DNA from 2 places in the Pseudoclavibacter sp. CFCC 13796 genome. Region 1 is predicted to be linked to the other one. Evidence: riboswitches for the same ligand, from Rfam matches in the RefSeq annotation. Region 1 holds a riboswitch; the other holds the start of a gene.

Region 1 (8,024 bases):
GTCATGCTGAACTTGCCGCCTGCGGTGAAGATGCTGAACACGATGGCGACGATGATTCCGGCGATCAGCAGCGTCGTACCGGGCGACGACAGCCATGTCAGTGTGTACGTGGCCGACGAAGAGATCTTGCCGTCGGCGGTCATCAGACTCTGGCTGAGGCCGGGCCAGGGAATCTTCAGGTCGGTGCCTGCCAGCAGCTTCGGAATGTTGGCGCCCATCGTCCAGAGCTTGGTGAAGCCGAAGAGTGCGATGACGATGATGTACGGCAGCAGAGCCATCCAGACACGCACGCCGGTGAGCGGCTCTTCTTTGACCTTCGACATCTGATCTTCGGGGGTCGTGGGCTTCCAGAACTTGAGCAGGATGGTGGCGATCAGGAAGCCGCCCAGTGCAGCGACGACGTCCGTGAGCTCGTAGACGAAGTGGTGAGCGCACCACCACTGCAGCACAGAGAAGGTGAGGCCGGTCACCAGTGCGGGGAACCAGAGCTGTCGCACACCGCGGAAGCCGTCGAGGATGAGCAGCAGCAGAATCGGCACAACCCATGCGATCAATGGGGTCTGCACGCCGACGACCTGTGCGATCGCCTCGGCCTGGGCCCGCTTGTCGCCGTCACCGGCGGTCAGGTTGCCGGCGGTGGTGATCGGCACGGCCATGGCGCCGAAGGCGACCGGGGCGGTGTTCGCGACCAGCACCGCGAGCGCGGCGCGCAGCGGCGGCAGACCGAGCGCCACCAGCATCACACCGGTGATCGCGACGGGCGCGCCGAATCCGGCGAGCGCCTCGAGCAGGCCGCCGAAGCAGAAGGCGATCAGCACAGCCTGGATGCGCATGTCGCCGCGACCGACGCTCGAGAAGATGCGTCGCAGGTCGTCGCTGCGCCCGCTGAGCACGGTGACCTCGTAGAACCAGATCGCCGTGATGACGATCCACATGATCGGGAACAGGCCGAAGACCGCTCCCTGGGTCGCTGCGGCGAAGGTGAGCCCGACCGACATCTTCATACCGAAGATGGCGACGAGCATCGCCGTCAGCAGCGCTCCGAGACCGGAGCGCAGAGCACTGATCTTGAACCCTCCCAACAGCACGAAGAACACCACGAGTGGGATGAGTGAGACGAGAGCAGTAAGCGGAAGGCTGCCGCCGATGAGGCTTGACTCCAGATTGGGAGTGAAGCCATCGCTAAGCAGGACCGCGGTGTCTGAGGGCGACATGGTCGTGATTCTCTCCTTCGAGAAGTCGGACGTTAGAGACGCAGATGCGTCGTTCGGGCAGATTATCTGGCGTGGTCAGACCACGTCAAGTCGTGAAATACGGTTAGTGTCTCAGGAGCGGGTCAGGCCGCTGCTGTGTGGGCCTCGGTCAGCTGGTAGTAGCCCGTGATGTGGTCGGTCACCAGGCGCGTCGCCGCCTCGTGGTCGCCGCGACGAAACGCCTCGAGGATGCCGGTGTGCTCGGCGTGCAGAGTGCGTGCGGTGGTCGGCCAGTCTGGCAGCTGTCTTGCGCGGTCGAGTGTGTGGTCGGCGATTGCCGTGCGCATGCCGTCCATGAGCGTGGAGATGAGCGGATTGGCCGCAGCGTCTGCGAGCGCGGCGTGAAAGCTGGCGTCCAGCGCCAGATACTGCTCGACGGGAAGGTCGGGGTCGGCCATACGATCGAGCAGACGCTGGGCCACCTCCCAGTCGGTGTAACCGGGGTCGGCGTGGCCTGCGACCCAAGACTCGAGCAGCAGACGGGTGTGTACGACGTCTTCGAATCGCACACTGCGTGAGCTGAGCTGCATTCCGAGCGCGAGTGCGAGAGCCTGCTGCGGCTCGGCGATCACGATGGTGCCGGAGTTCGGGCCTGAGCCCGTCGCAGAGGTGAGCGTGCCGAGTGCCTCGAGAATGCGCAGGCCCTCTCGAACCGTGCTGCGTGAGACCCCGAGCTGCTCGGCGAGCTGGCGTTCTCCGGGCAGACGATCGCCGACCGCGAGCGTACCCGCAGCAAGCTGGTCTCTGACCCAGGACATCACCGTCTCATGTGCTCTCATAGCGAGATGAGGATACCCTACATTGCCGCGTTTCCGCGAAAGTGGTGGCATGGACTCCAGCGGCGCCCGCTCGTCGAAAGTGTGGTCAGACCACAGTGTCGACGCCGGTTCCCGGGCACAGCCGCCAGCTGATTCTGTCAGTCGCAGCGAACGGAGGCACTCCATGCGAGTGGGAATTTTCGGAACGTGTCTGGTCGACACGCTCTATCCAGATGTGATCAGGGCGACGGCTCGTCTGATCACCAGACTCGGCCACGAGGCGGTGTTCCCCGAGGGACAGACCTGCTGCGGCCAGATGCACATCAACACGGGCTACCAGAAAGACTCTCTGCCGCTGGTGCAGAACTACGTCGACGTCTTCGGCGACTCGTCGATCGACGCCGTGGTGCTGCCGAGCGGCTCGTGCACAGGGTCGGTGCGACACCAGCATCCGATGATCGCCGGAAAGTTCGGCGACGAGGCGCTGAGCCGAGAGGTCTCGTCGGTCAATGACAAGACGTACGACCTCGCCGAGTTCATCGTCGACGTGCTCGGTCTCACCGACGTCGGAGCCTACTTTCCGCACACTGTGACCTACCATCCCACCTGCCACTCGCTGCGCATGATCCAGGTGGGCTCGCGCCCGTACCGACTGCTGCAGAACGTCGAGGGCCTTGAGCTGCGCGAGCTGCCCTTCGCAAAGGAGTGCTGCGGCTTCGGCGGCACCTTCGCCGTCAAGAACGCCGCGACCTCGACCGCGATGGTCGAAGACAAGGTCAAGCACATCGAAGAGACCGGCGCAGAGTACTGCGCCGCCGGGGACGCCTCGTGCCTGACGAACATCGGCGGAGCCATGTCGCGCCTGCAGCTGGGGACGAAGACGATCCACCTCGCGCAGATCCTGGCCTCGACGCATGCCGACGCCGATCGCTCGATCACGTTGCTCGGCGAGGAGGTGGCCGCATGACCACGTTCCTCGGCATGCCGGCGGTTCCGCCGGTCGCCCCGGCAGGGGTCGGCAACCTGCGCGGCACAGAGAAGTTCCAGCAGGCAGCGGTGCACGAGCTCGCCAATGAGCAGCTGCGCCGCAACCTGAACTTCGCCACGCACAAGATCCGCGACAAGCGTCAGCACGTCGTCGACGAGATGCCCGACTGGCAGCGTCTGCGTGAGGCCGGTTCGCGCATCAAGCGCGAGGTGCTCGCCAACCTGCCCGATCTGCTCGAGCAGCTGGAAGAGAAGGTGACCGAACACGGCGGCCAGGTGCACTGGGCTCGTGACGCCGCAGAGGCGAACGAGATCGTGCGCGGCATCGTCGCCGATCACGGCGCGAAGGAGGTGCTCAAGATCAAGTCGATGGCCACGCAGGAGATCGGCCTGAACGAGTACCTCGAAGAGCACGGCATTCATGCTCAAGAGACCGACCTGGCCGAACTCATCGTCCAGCTCGGGCACGACAAGCCCTCCCACATTCTGGTGCCGGCCATCCATCGCAACCGCAGCGAGGTGCGCGACATCTTTCTCAAAGAGATGCCGGGCGTCGACCCCGAGCTCGACGACAACCCCGCCCATCTGGCTGAGGCGAGCCGTCGCTTTCTGCGAGAGAAGTTCCTGACCTCGAAGATCGCGATCTCGGGTGCGAACTTCGGCATCGCCGAGACCGGCACGCTCTCGATCTTCGAGTCGGAGGGCAACGGGCGTATGAACCTGACCCTGCCCGACACACTGGTCACCGTCATGGGCATCGAGAAGCTGCTGCCTCGCTTCAACGACCTCGAGGTCTTCACCCAGCTGCTGCCGCGCTCGTCCACCGGCGAGCGCATGAATCCCTACACCTCACTGTGGACCGGCGTTACCCCTGGTGACGGCCCGCAGGAGTTCCACCTCGTGCTGCTCGACAACGGCCGCACCCACGCTCTCGCCGACGGCATGGGACGCGAGGCGCTCAAGTGCATTCGCTGCTCGGCATGCCTGAACGTCTGCCCGGTCTACGAACACGCCGGCGGACACGCCTACGGATCGACCTACCCGGGCCCGATCGGAGCCATTCTCTCGCCGCTGCTGACGGGCATGGAGGACTCACACGACCCCAACAGCTCGCTGCCTTACGCGTCGAGCCTGTGCGGGGCCTGCTACGAGGTCTGCCCGGTCAAGATCGACATCCCGTCGATCCTCGTCGAACTGCGCGACCAGAAGGTCAACACCGTCGGCTCCGGGCTCGAGAAGCCGATGCTCAAGACCGTGGCGTCGGCCATGAGCTCCGGCAAACGCTGGCATGCGGCGCAGAAGGCGGCCAGCATCGGCGGCCGCATCGTGGCTGGCCCTGACAAGAAGATCACCAAGCTGCCCGGGCTCTTGGGCGGCTGGACGGACGCCCGCGACTTTCCGGCGCCGGCGAAGCACTCGGCTCGCGAGTGGTTCAAGACCGCGGATGCCAAACGTGAGCTGGCGGCCGAGCAGGCGCGTTCCAGCGCCGTGCAGGCCGATCTGACGCAGCGCCCGGGCAACCAGGACGCCCAGCGAGACGCCGATTGGGAGCGCAGGCCCATGCCCGCAGGCTTCGGGGGCCCCGCGGCGCCGTTTGAGCAGTCCGAAGAACGAAGCAGCACGCAGGGGAGCACAAAGTGAACACCGCACGCGAAGACATCCTGGATCGCATTAAAGACGCGCTGCGGATCGCGCCGCCGGTGGTCGAGCCCGTGGTGCGCGACTATGACGCCGAGATCGAGCTGCCCGACGCTGAACGCATCGATCTGCTGATCGATCGGCTCGAAGACTACAAGGCCGAGGTGCGGCGCGCCACGCCGAGCACCATCGGGGCAGAGGTCGCCTCGGCCCTCGCCTCCGTGCAGGCGAGCCGCGTCGGCATCCCGCCGGCACTGGATCGCAGCTGGCTGGGAGACTACGCGGGCGAGGTGCAGGTCGACGACGCGTCGATCCCTGCCGCATCGCTCGACAGCCTCGATGCCATCGTCACCGGAGCGGCCGTGGCCTGCTCGATCAGCGGCACGATCTTTCTCGACGGCAGCGGCACCCAGGGCCGCCGCGCCCTGACGCTGGTGCCCGATGTGCACGTGTGTGTGGTGCAGGATGCAGAGATCGTCGTCGACATGCCGGCGGCGATTCGGCGGCTGGTGCCGGAACGGCCGATCACGATGATCGCCGGGCCCTCTGCGACCTCGGACATCGAGCTGCAGCGCGTCGAAGGCGTGCACGGCCCGCGCACCCTGATCGTGGTGATCGTCTCGGCCGAGTGACTCGCCCAGACTGAGCAAACCCAGACCCCGGTCGGCCGTGTGCCGACCGGGGTCTGCTACGCTTTCGACGAAGACACGGGGTGCTCCGAGATCTGGAGCTGAGATGAGACCCGCTGAACCTGATCTCGTTCACACGAGCGGAGGGATGTCACACGATGGAATCGACGCGCGTCGAATCCGACACCGCAGTCGTCGTCAGCGACGTGGCCTACACGCCTGAGGGCGCAGCGGCGCCGGTGCTCGAAGAACTGCGCCTGAGCATCCAGACCGGCGAGCACGTCGCCGTGATCGGTCGTTCCGGCTGCGGCAAGACCACCGCCCTCTCGGTGATCGCCGGGCTGCTCACACCAGACGCAGGCACGGTCCGGGTGCTCGATCACTCCGATCCGGCCGAACGAGTGCGCAGCTGTGCGCTCATGCCTCAGGGCGACTCCCTGCTGCCGTGGCTCTCCCTGGTCGACAACGTCGCGATGCCGCTGCGCAATCGCGGCGTCTCCAGGTCAGCCGCACGCGAGCAGGTGCGTCCACTGGTCGAGCAGTGGGGGCTCGGCTCGGTCGCGCACCGCCGCCCGCATGAGCTGAGCGGCGGCATGCGACAGCGTGCTGCTCTGCTGCGCGCCCTCGCCGCCGACAAACCCGTCCTGCTCGCCGATGAGCCCCTGGGAGCCCTCGACGCGATCACCCGTGCCGACGGTCAGACCTGGCTGCGCGAGCGGCTGCGCGATCGACAGACCACGCTCGTGCTGGTCACCCACGACGTCGACGAAGCCCTGCTGCTGGCTGATCGGGTGCTCGTGCTGGCCGGACGGCCTGCGCGCGTGACCGCTGAGAGTCGCGGCTGGTTCGGCGATCCTCGCTCGCGCACCGAGCTGCTCGCAGACGTCGATCTGGCCGCTGCGCGCACCGGTCTGCTGACCGCGCTGTCCGCAGAGGGGGCGATGCGGCGATGAACACGCGCAACGCACAGAGCCGCCTGCACCGGGTGCTGCCGCCGGCCACTGCGGTCGTGATCGTGCTGGCCGTGTGGTGGGGGGCCACCACGTGGCTCGGAGTGCCGAAATACCTCGTTCCGGCCCCGCAGGACGTCATCGTGGCACTCGGCCGCTACTGGGGCACGCTGTGGTCGGCCACTCTCGTGACCGGCAGTGAGACTGTGCTCGGCCTGCTGGTCGGCGTTCTCGCCGCCGGCGTCATCTCGGTCACGGTCTTCGCGGTGAAGCCGCTGCGCAGCGCTCTCGAACCCCTGCTGATCGGCACGCAGACAGTGCCGGTCATGGTCTTCGCCCCGATTCTCACGATCGCGCTCGGCTACGGCATCGCGTCGAAGGTGGTGATCGTCGCGCTGCTCTGCTTCTTTCCGGTGACTGTCAGCCTGCTGTCGGGCCTGCAGAGCGTCGACCCGCGACTGATCGACACGATGCGCACGCTGTGGGCAAGCCCGAGCGCGCTTTTCTGGCGCGTGCGGATGCCATTCGCACTGCCGCAGGGCTTCGCCGGGCTGCGCATCTCGGTGACCTTCGCTCCCGTGGCCGCAGTCTTCGGCGAGTACGCCGGATCGAGCAATGGTCTGGGCTATCACCTGATCCAGGCGATTCCCAGACTGCGCACCGACTTCGTCTTCGCCGAGGTCGTGCTGCTCACCGCCATGACGGCCGCCCTGTATCTGCTGACGCTGCTCGCCGAACGCCTGGTGTGCGGCTGGCAGCGTGACAGCCTGCGCTGAGCCCCGACCTCGGGCGACGTCGGCGATCACGCCGATCGATCGGCGCACCGACCCGGGCCGTCACACCCAGAATCCCGGTACCGATGCCACCTCCCAGAACCGATACCACTTCCACGAACCGATACCACAGAGAAGACGAAGGAGAGACAATGATCACCTCGCAGACCGCGTCCCAGAGGCGGGCGCATGCAGGCATCCGCCGATCGATGGGCATGGGGCTCGTCGCCGGAGCCGCCGCGTTCAGCCTGGCGCTGAGCGGATGCTCGAGCCAGCAGCAGGATTCGGCCGCCTCAGACGGCCTCGACCCGGTGAGCGTGCTGCTCGACTGGACGCCGAACCCCGACCACGTGTCGCTCTATACGGCGCAGCACACCGGAGCGTACGAGCAGGCCGGGGTCAAGGTGGACTTCACCACGCCGAGCGGCACCGCAGACGCCGCGAAGATGGTCAGCCTCGGTCAGACCGATCTGGCGATCTCGTACGAGCCCGACACCCTGATCGCCGAGGGGGAGGGGCTCGACGTCATCTCGGTGGGCGCGCTCGTTCCGACCAGCCTCAACTCGGTGATGACCTGGGAGGGCTCGGGAATCAACGGGCCGCAGGACCTCGCCGGCAAGAAGGTCGGCACGTCAGGGCTCGCCTCGCAGGAGACGACGATGAACTACATCGCCAAGAAGCACGGCGTCGACCCTTCGACGATCACCTACGTGAACCTGTCACAGGGGCTCAACCAGCCGCTCATCGATCATCAGGTCGATGCGACCATCGGCGCATACCCGAACATCGAGGGCGTCGAGCTCGCCGAGCACGGCAGCTTTCCGTCGTGGTCGAACACCGAGCTCGGGCTGCCCGACTACGACGAGCTCGTCGTGATCGCCCAACGTTCGCGTCTGCAGAGCGACTCGGCCTACGCCGAGCGCGTGCGCAAGTTCCTGGCCGGCACGGCGAAGGGCCAGGAGGCGGCAGAGGCGAGCACCGACACCGCGGTCGAGGCTCTGACCGGACCGACCGACGGCGCCTACGACCCCGATGT
Region 2 (8,024 bases), on a different contig from region 1:
GAATCTTCTTTCGCATCCGCATCATCGACTGGATCGACTTTGATGGTGCGCGGGGGCGCGCTCTCGTCGCGCTCGACCACGATGGTGCACTCCGTGACCAGAGCCGCGACGGCGCCGACCGCCGCGAGCACTGGGGCGAGCGCGACGCCGACGACGCCGAGCGTCAGCGGGAACTGCACGATGACACGGCCCTCTTTGCTCTTCACAGCGATCGAACGCACGTTGCCCTCGTGCAGCAGCTGCTTCACCTGATCGAGCAGCTGCCCGCCGGTGACTTTGAACTCTTCGAAACGGGTCATGAGGTTCCTCTCGTTGCGAAAGTCGTACTGCTTTCATTGTGTCAGGCAAGGCAGATGGATGCTCGCCACAGCCCTCTCGCCTGCTGTGCATAGACTGAGAGTCGTGCAGCATCTCACGCTCAGCATCGCTCTGCTCCCCATTCTTGCCGTCGTCGCGACGCTCATCACCCGCTTCATCGGACGGATCGCGCCGGTGCCGCTGCCCGCGATCGAGATCGTGCTGGGCGTGATCGCCGGGCCTGCGGTGCTCGGGCTCATTCAGCCGAACGAGATGATCTCGGTGCTCTCCGAGCTCGGCGGCGCCTTTCTCTTTCTGCTCGCCGGCACCGAGATCGACGTGCGCGCGATCACCGGCCGACCGCTGCGACGAGCGGCAGGTGCCTGGGTGATCTCTTTCGCCGTGCTCTTCGCCCTCGGCTCGGTGGCGGCCGGAGCCTCCGTCGCCCCGGTCGTCGCGATCGCGCTGTCGTCGACCGCCGTGGGCATGCTGCTGCCCATTCTGAAGGACGCCGGAGATCTGGGGTCACCCTTCGCGACGTCGGTCGTGGCCAACGGTGCGGTCGGAGAGTTTCTGCCGCTGATCATGATGTCGCTGCTGCTCTCGGGGCGCACGCTGAGCACGTCCCTGCTCGTGCTCGTCGTCTTCGCCGTGATCGCCGTGTTTCTGCTGTGGCTGGCGAATCGCATTCCGCATGCCCGACTGCACCGGTTCATCCGCGAGACTCAGCACACCAGCAGCCAGTTCGCGCTGCGCCTCGTGATCATGATCATGGGCGTCCTGATAGCCCTCGATCTGCTGTTGGGCATCGACACCCTGCTGGGCGCGTTCACTGCGGGCATGGTGCTGCGCGTGCTGCTCTCGGACGCCCCGCACGAGGATGCCGCATTCGTCGAATCGAAACTGCAGGGCATCGGCTTCGGGCTGCTCGTGCCAATCTTCTTCATCAACGCCGGCCTCGGCTTCGATCTGCAGGCGCTGTTCGCATCACCGATTCTTCTGCTCATCACCGTGAGTTCGGCGCTCGCGCTGTTCGTCGTGCGCGGCCTGCCCGGAATGCTCACCGCGGCACGAGACTCCTCGGCCCGGTCACGGTTTGCACTGGCTGCGTACACCGGCACCGCACTGCCGATTATCGTCGCAGCATCCACACTGGCCGTCTCGCAGCAGATCATCGGCAGCGGTCTGGCAGCCGCACTGATCGGCGGCGGCCTGCTCTCCGTGATCATCGGACCCGTCGTCGGCGCCACGCTGCACAAGGCCCAGGGGCAGACGAGCGCAGGCGGTCAGCGCGGCGACGCGGCGAGTGCCTCCCGAGATGAAGACCCGGGAGACACTCCGTTCGTCACCACGCTGGGCTAAACTCAGGCGGCGCCGAGCAGAGACTCGGCGAAGCCGGCGACCCGTGTGCGCAGGTCGTCGATGCGCTGCTGACGCGCGGCGAGCACGTCGTATCCCTTGTAGAACGCCGGCGGGTCGTTGCGCACGTTGTGCGAGCACTGAAAGTCGTCGCAGATCAAGGTGCCGACGGTGTCGCCACGGCGCCCCGCGGCCCCGGCGCGCTTCGCGCTCCAGAGCATGACCGGGTTCGGCAGCCGCACGTCACGACACCAATGGCACATGGTCGGTGTGCGAGGGGCAGCCGCGGCACGCGTCAGCAGCACGCCGACCGGGTCGCCGTCGAGTCGTGGCAGCACGACATAGGCGCGTCGCGCATACTTCGGGTCGCGCCAGCCCAGATAGTCGAGCTGCTGCCAGTCTTCGTCCGTGAGTGCGGCGAAGTCGTCGCGAAATGTGAGCTCTTTCGTCTCTCGCCGTGAGGCGTTGACGAACGAAGAGCGGATGAAGGATTCGGTGAGAGTCTGCATGAGTATGCCTTTCACGGCGCGCGGCATCGCAGAGACGCCGCTTCGCCGGGAGAAATGGTGAGTGAGTGATCAGGGTCGCTCGACCGCCGCGCCTGGCCGGATGTCAGGCACGGTGGGAGCATTCGCGCTAATCGTCGTCGGCGAGTGCTTCGCCGACGACCTCCTCGCGCTGTGCATACAGCTCTCGGTAGTTCACGCGGACAGTCTACTCAGATGCTCCCGCGGCGCGACGCACCAGCTCACGCACCTGAGTTTCCACCGCATCGTTCCAGGCCGCGAGGGCGAACGAGGTCGGCCAGATCGCACCGTCGTCGAGCTGCGCGTCTTCGCTGAAGCCGAGCGTCGCATACCGAGTGTCGAACTTGGACGACGGCTGCAGGAACACGATGACTTTGCCGTCACTGGCGTACGACGGGAACCCGTACCAGGTCTTGGCCTCGAGATGCGGAGCCTCGTCGGCCACGATCACGTGCAGACGCTGCGCGATCACCGCGTCGAGGCCGTCGAGCGCGTCGATCGCCGCGAGGCACGCCTCGTATTCGCGCGCCCGCTTCGCCGCGCCTTTGACGCCGCTGATCGAGCGCAGCTCTTCGGCGCGCTGGCGCATCGCCGCGCGCTCGCTCGCGCTGAACCCGTCGGTGTGGTCTGTGTCTGCCATGTGCGGTCTTTCTCTCGGGACGTGCTGCCAGCGTAATCGAGCCGCCCTGCGCCTGCTGCTACGCTCTTCAGTACCACACGGGTGCCCCGGTCACGGGGCTGAGATCGGGCTGCTGACGCCTGCGACCGTCGAACCTGTCCGGGTCATGCCGGCGAAGGAAGAATGGGAGTCATTCATGCACGCAACCACCACGCACGATCACAACGAGACGTCTGCTGCCCGCGCGAGCGGAGCATCCGCCGGAGAACGCTTCACCGACTCGCTGCGCGACGACAACGCGGCCAACTGGCAGGCGGTCGTCGGGCACCGCTTCGTCTCGGAGCTGTTCGACGGTTCGATCGACGACTCGGTGATGTGCCGGTATCTGATTCAGGATCACCGCTTTCTCGACGGCTTTCTGGCTCTGATCGGGGCGGCTGTGGCCAGCGCCGACACGTTGGATGCGCGGCTGCGGCTCGCCGCGTTCGCCGGCGACGTGGCGGGCGACGAGAGCACGTACTTTCTGCGCTGCTTCGCAAAGTTCGGGGTGAGCGAGGCCGACCACGCGAAGATTCCTGACACTGCGGCCACTGCCGGATTCAAACGGGTCTTTCGCGATGCCGCGGACACCCGGAACTACACCATCATTCTCTCGGTGCTGATGGTGTCGGAGTGGTCGTATCTAAGCTGGGCGATGCGGGCACCCGAGCAGGCACCCGCAAGCTTCGTGCATGCAGAGTGGATCACGCTGCACGACAACCCGCCGTTCAGACAGCTGGTCGAGTTTCTGCGCAGCGAACTCGATCGTGTCGGCCCGGCCCATGCCTCCGAGGCTCGGGAATTCTTCGGACGCACGGTGCAGCTCGAGCTCGACTTCTTCGATCAGTCGTACGAGCTGCGGTGACCTGCCGACTGGTGGACTCTGGCGCATACGACAAGGGCTGGTGAGTACCAGCCGGTGAGCGAGTACTCCCGCTGAGTCAGAACGGAGCGAGCTTCTGGGGCGAATCAGCGTATGTAATCGTTCTGCGGCCCTGTCTCGCACTCTTTGAGATCCTGAGTTTGCCGCAATGTCGAATCTCAGGGGACGGGTTAACCTCATCGTCCTCGGGAGTCAGAACTCGGAGGTGAGTGCTGTCAGCATAGACTCAGAGCATGGTCTTTCGACGTCCGGGTGCATGGATCTCGACTTTGGGCGTGACCGTCTGTGCGTCGCTCAGCCTCACTGGATGCGGCACCGCATGCTCGGCCGTCGGATATATGCAAACACTGACCGTTCATGTCGAGGACGAAGCCGGGGCAGTGCAGAAGGTGCGGGTCTGCGGTGGAGGCAATTGCCCGGATGACGCAACACTCGACGTCGATCCGAACATCGTCAGCGCCGAGAAATCCTCAGACGAGGTAGCCGTCTGGACTGCGACACTGAGTTATCCCGAGGAACCCCTGCTTGTCCAGCTCATCGGCAGCGATGGATCTGTGCTCGAGGAGAGGCTGGTCTCGCCAGACTGGCGACTGACCGGCGGGAACGAGCGTTGCGGCGGACCGGCTGCCGCTGAGGTCACCCTGCGCCCGTGAGCGGCATCCCATAGCCATGACTCTGATGCCTTTATACGGGCCATGACCGGTGAGTTTTTCAGCGGCAGAGCCTGGGCTGCATACTGCAGCTCGACTTCTTCGATCAGTCGTACGAGCTGCGGTGATCTGCAGTCTGGTGGGCTCTGGCACATGCGACACAGACTGGTGAGTACCAGCCGGTGAGCGCTGGCCGGCCAGACCTTGTGAGTGTTGGCAGGTCGGGCCCCGGCCGAGAAATGCAGAAGGTCGGAAACCCAATTGGGTTTCCGACCTTCTGCGCACCGCGTCGGCGCATCTGTTGCGGGGGCTGGATTTGAACCAACGACCTCCGGGTTATGAGCCCGGCGAGCTACCGAACTGCTCCACCCCGCGGCACAAGAGATAACAGTAGCACCAATGTGCGTCTGCGTCCACCCTGCGCCGGTTCGGGGCTGACTCGTCCACCTCTTTCCCCTTTTCTTTCCGCATCGAGACATGGCAAATGTCGGCCTGTGGCATCCAGACATGGAACTTGGCATGGATCGATGTCTCAGGCGTGCATTTCCCATGTCTGGATGCGGGGATGGCTGGGTTTGCCGTGGAAGACCGGCAGCGGAAGACGAGGCAGCGCCAGGGCGGAGACTGGAAGAGTGGCAGAGGCGGGGTGGCGAGGGCGGGCGGCGGCGGCGCTGAGCGAAACCTCCTCCTGTGGGATGACCCGGTGCATGGAGCCGCACCCTACAGTTGAGGATGTGAGCAGACCGACGACCTCGAACTCTGAATCCGAGCCGACTCCGGCCGTCCGGATTCCAGTGCCCGCCGAGGATGCTTCAGCAGTGACTTCAGAGGCGACAGCACGGACAGCCCCAGCAGGCGCACCGTCAGCAAGCACACCAGCAGCAGCACGCGCAGCACTACCGATGGCAGCAGCACCCATAGCAGCACCGCTGACAGCGACGACGGCGTTCACCCATCGCCCGCGCCGAGGAATGGTCGGTCGCGTGCTGCACTGGTTCGCGAGCCATGTGCAGCTGGTCGACACACTGTTGGTCGCCGCACTCTCTGCGATTCTGGTTCTGCCCTTCGCCCTGGTGGGCATTGGCAGCACCTTCGACCACACGAACTGGCAGAACGACACCTGGACAGGCTTTCTCATCTCAGTGCTCGTCACGCTGCCGCTGATCTGGCGGCGCACCCGTACCGTGCCGGCTGCGATCGCGATGGCCTCAGTCTGCGTGGTGCAGGTCGCACTCGGCGTGCAGGTGGTGCCCGCCGACGCACTCGTGCTCATGATGGTCTATGCGCTGGCCGCCTACGCCCCACGATGGGCTTCGATCAGCGGGTTCTGGCTGGCGATCGCCGGTGCCGCCGCCCTCATCGTGCGGTACCGCGCGATGCCGGTGCTGACATCGACCGACTCCGCAGAGGGGATTCAGGAACCTGCACAGCCGCTGTTCCAGATCGTCCTGGCCGTCACCATCTTCTTCGGCTTCATCGCCGCATCGGTCACCGCGGCCTGGCTGCTCGGTGCGATCACCCGCAACCGCATCAGTCAGCAGCGTGAACTGCGCGAGCACGCCGAACGTCTCGAGATTCAGCAGCAGCAGGAACGCGACCTCGCCGCAGCAGACGAACGCGCCCGCATCGCCCGCGAGATGCACGACGTCGTCGCTCACTCACTCTCGGTGATGATCACCCAGGCCGACGGCGCCCGCTACGCGTCGCAGAACGACCCCGAGGTCGCCCGGCGCACCCTCGAGACCATCGCCGAGACCGGCCGTTCGTCGCTGCACGAGATGCGACGCCTCTTGGGAGTGCTGCACGACGACTCCGGCGCCGAGACACGGCCGATGCCCACCATCGCCGACATCCCCGACCTCGTCGACACCGTGCAGCTGTCAGGAACCCGCGCGAAGCTCACCGTCAGCGGCGACGCCACCCGCGCCGCCCGTCTCACCGCCGGTGCCCAGCTCGTGGCCTACCGGGTGGTGCAGGAGGCCCTCACCAACATCCTTAAGCACGCGGGCCCCGAACCGCAGGCGACCGTGACTCTGCGCTGGGGCGAACAGATGCTGCAGCTGCAGATCGACGACGACGGTCGTGGCGCCCTGAGCAGCGACGACGGAGCAGGCAACGGCCTGCGCGGCATGCGCGAACGCCTCGCCCTCTATGACGGAAGTGTGCAGGCGGGCCCGCGCGCCGGCGGCGGCTTCAGCGTGCACGCGACGCTGCCCTACGAGAACGGAGCCTCATGACCACGCCCGCCTTCGATCGCGCACAGACCGGCCCGGCAGAAACGTCGCGAAACGACGCTTCGCACATCGACGTCGCGATCGTCGACGACCAGGCGCTCGTGCGCGGCGGGCTGGGCATGCTGGTCGACTCCCAGCCAGATCTCACGGTCACCGTGCAGGCAGACAACGGGCGGGATGCCGTCGAAAAGCTGCGAGCGCACCCCGCCGACGTCGTGCTGATGGACGTGCGCATGCCGATCATGGACGGCATCGCTGCGACGGCCCGAGTGCTCGCCGACCACCCCGAGACGCGGGTGATCGTGCTCACCACCTTCGACCTCGACGAATACGTGCTGCGGGCGATCGAGGCGGGAGCCAGCGGCTTTCTGCTCAAAGACGCCCGCCCCGAAGAGCTGCTTGCAGCCATTCGCACCGTGTGCCGCGGCGATGCCGTGATCTCGCCGTCGATGACGCGTCGCCTGCTGGCGCACGTCGTGCCGATGCTGCAGACCAGAGCAGCGGCGGATGCCGGAGCCCGCCCGCCCCGCTCCCCCGCGCCCGCAGACCTCCCGAGCACCGCATCCGCCCGCGCCGCGATCGCGACGCTCACACCACGAGAACGCGAGGTTCTGGTGCTGATGAGCGAAGCGCTGTCGAACGCCGAGATCGCCGCCCGACTGCATCTGTCCGAGACCACGGTGAAGACGCACGTGGGCCACGTGCTGATGAAGCTCGATGCGCGGGATCGCGTGCAGGCCGTCGTACAGGCCTTCCACGCGGGCATCGCGGCGCCCGCGCCTGAGTTCGGCTGATGGCGACGATCTGCTGAGCGCAGACAGGCACACCCCGAGCAGGGAATCTCCTCCTGCAGGATGAGCTCTCGAGAATCCTCCTTCGGCATGACGCGCACGCCGATGTGCTCGACGATGCTGTGGGTATCAGGTCGCAGCAGGCTCGCTCGGCCGAACACCACAGAGGAGCGTCATGACCCCGGATTCAGACCCGACCATCCCGGTTCGCACCATCTCAGCGCGCACAGCAGACAGCGTCGAGACCGCCGTGCGCGCCGTCGACCTGTTCAAGGTCTACGGCCGCGGCGACACCCAGGTCACCGCCATCGACCACGTCGACGTGCGTTTCGGTCGTGGCGAGTTCACCGCCATCATGGGCCCGTCGGGCTCGGGCAAGTCATCGCTGATGCACGTGCTCGCCGGTCTCGACACCGCGACCTCGGGACAGGCATGGATCGGCGGCACCGAGGTGACCGGCCTGCACGACCGCCAGCTCACCCAACTGCGCCGCGACCAGGTGGGCTTCGTCTTTCAGTCGTTCAACCTCGTGCCCACGCTGACCACCGAGCAGAACATCACGTTGCCCGCTCGTCTCGCCCGACAGCGCGTCGATCAGGAGTGGTTCGCCGAGGTCGTGCACCGC

Evidence for each region. A riboswitch is a leader RNA that binds a small molecule or an ion and turns the genes downstream of it on or off. The one in region 1 is predicted to bind thiamine pyrophosphate.
Region 2: linked by a shared signal. The riboswitch ahead of F8O07_RS10070 (TenA family protein) and the one ahead of F8O07_RS06115 (ABC transporter ATP-binding protein) in region 1 are both predicted to bind thiamine pyrophosphate.

What each region holds. Positions count from the first base shown of each region.
Region 1 is NZ_WBKD01000001.1:1,378,528-1,386,551, forward strand. It holds gene F8O07_RS06090 (L-lactate permease) at 1-1,214, opposite strand, end outside; gene F8O07_RS06095 (FadR/GntR family transcriptional regulator) at 1,337-2,011, opposite strand; gene F8O07_RS06100 ((Fe-S)-binding protein) at 2,196-2,978, shown strand; gene F8O07_RS06105 (LutB/LldF family L-lactate oxidation iron-sulfur protein) at 2,975-4,639, shown strand; gene F8O07_RS06110 (LutC/YkgG family protein) at 4,636-5,268, shown strand; TPP riboswitch at 5,335-5,431, shown strand; gene F8O07_RS06115 (ABC transporter ATP-binding protein) at 5,424-6,218, shown strand; gene F8O07_RS06120 (ABC transporter permease) at 6,215-6,991, shown strand; gene F8O07_RS06125 (ABC transporter substrate-binding protein) at 7,141-8,024, shown strand, end outside.
Region 2 is NZ_WBKD01000002.1:238,846-246,869, forward strand. It holds gene F8O07_RS10050 (DUF4342 domain-containing protein) at 1-299, opposite strand, end outside; gene F8O07_RS10055 (cation:proton antiporter) at 403-1,659, shown strand; gene F8O07_RS10060 (FBP domain-containing protein) at 1,662-2,165, opposite strand; gene F8O07_RS10065 (hypothetical protein) at 2,371-2,823, opposite strand; TPP riboswitch at 2,891-3,002, shown strand; gene F8O07_RS10070 (TenA family protein) at 2,999-3,706, shown strand; gene F8O07_RS10075 (hypothetical protein) at 4,000-4,377, shown strand; tRNA gene F8O07_RS10080 (tRNA-Met) at 4,676-4,749, opposite strand; gene F8O07_RS10085 (sensor histidine kinase) at 5,277-6,611, shown strand; gene F8O07_RS10090 (response regulator) at 6,608-7,402, shown strand; gene F8O07_RS10095 (ABC transporter ATP-binding protein) at 7,575-8,024, shown strand, end outside.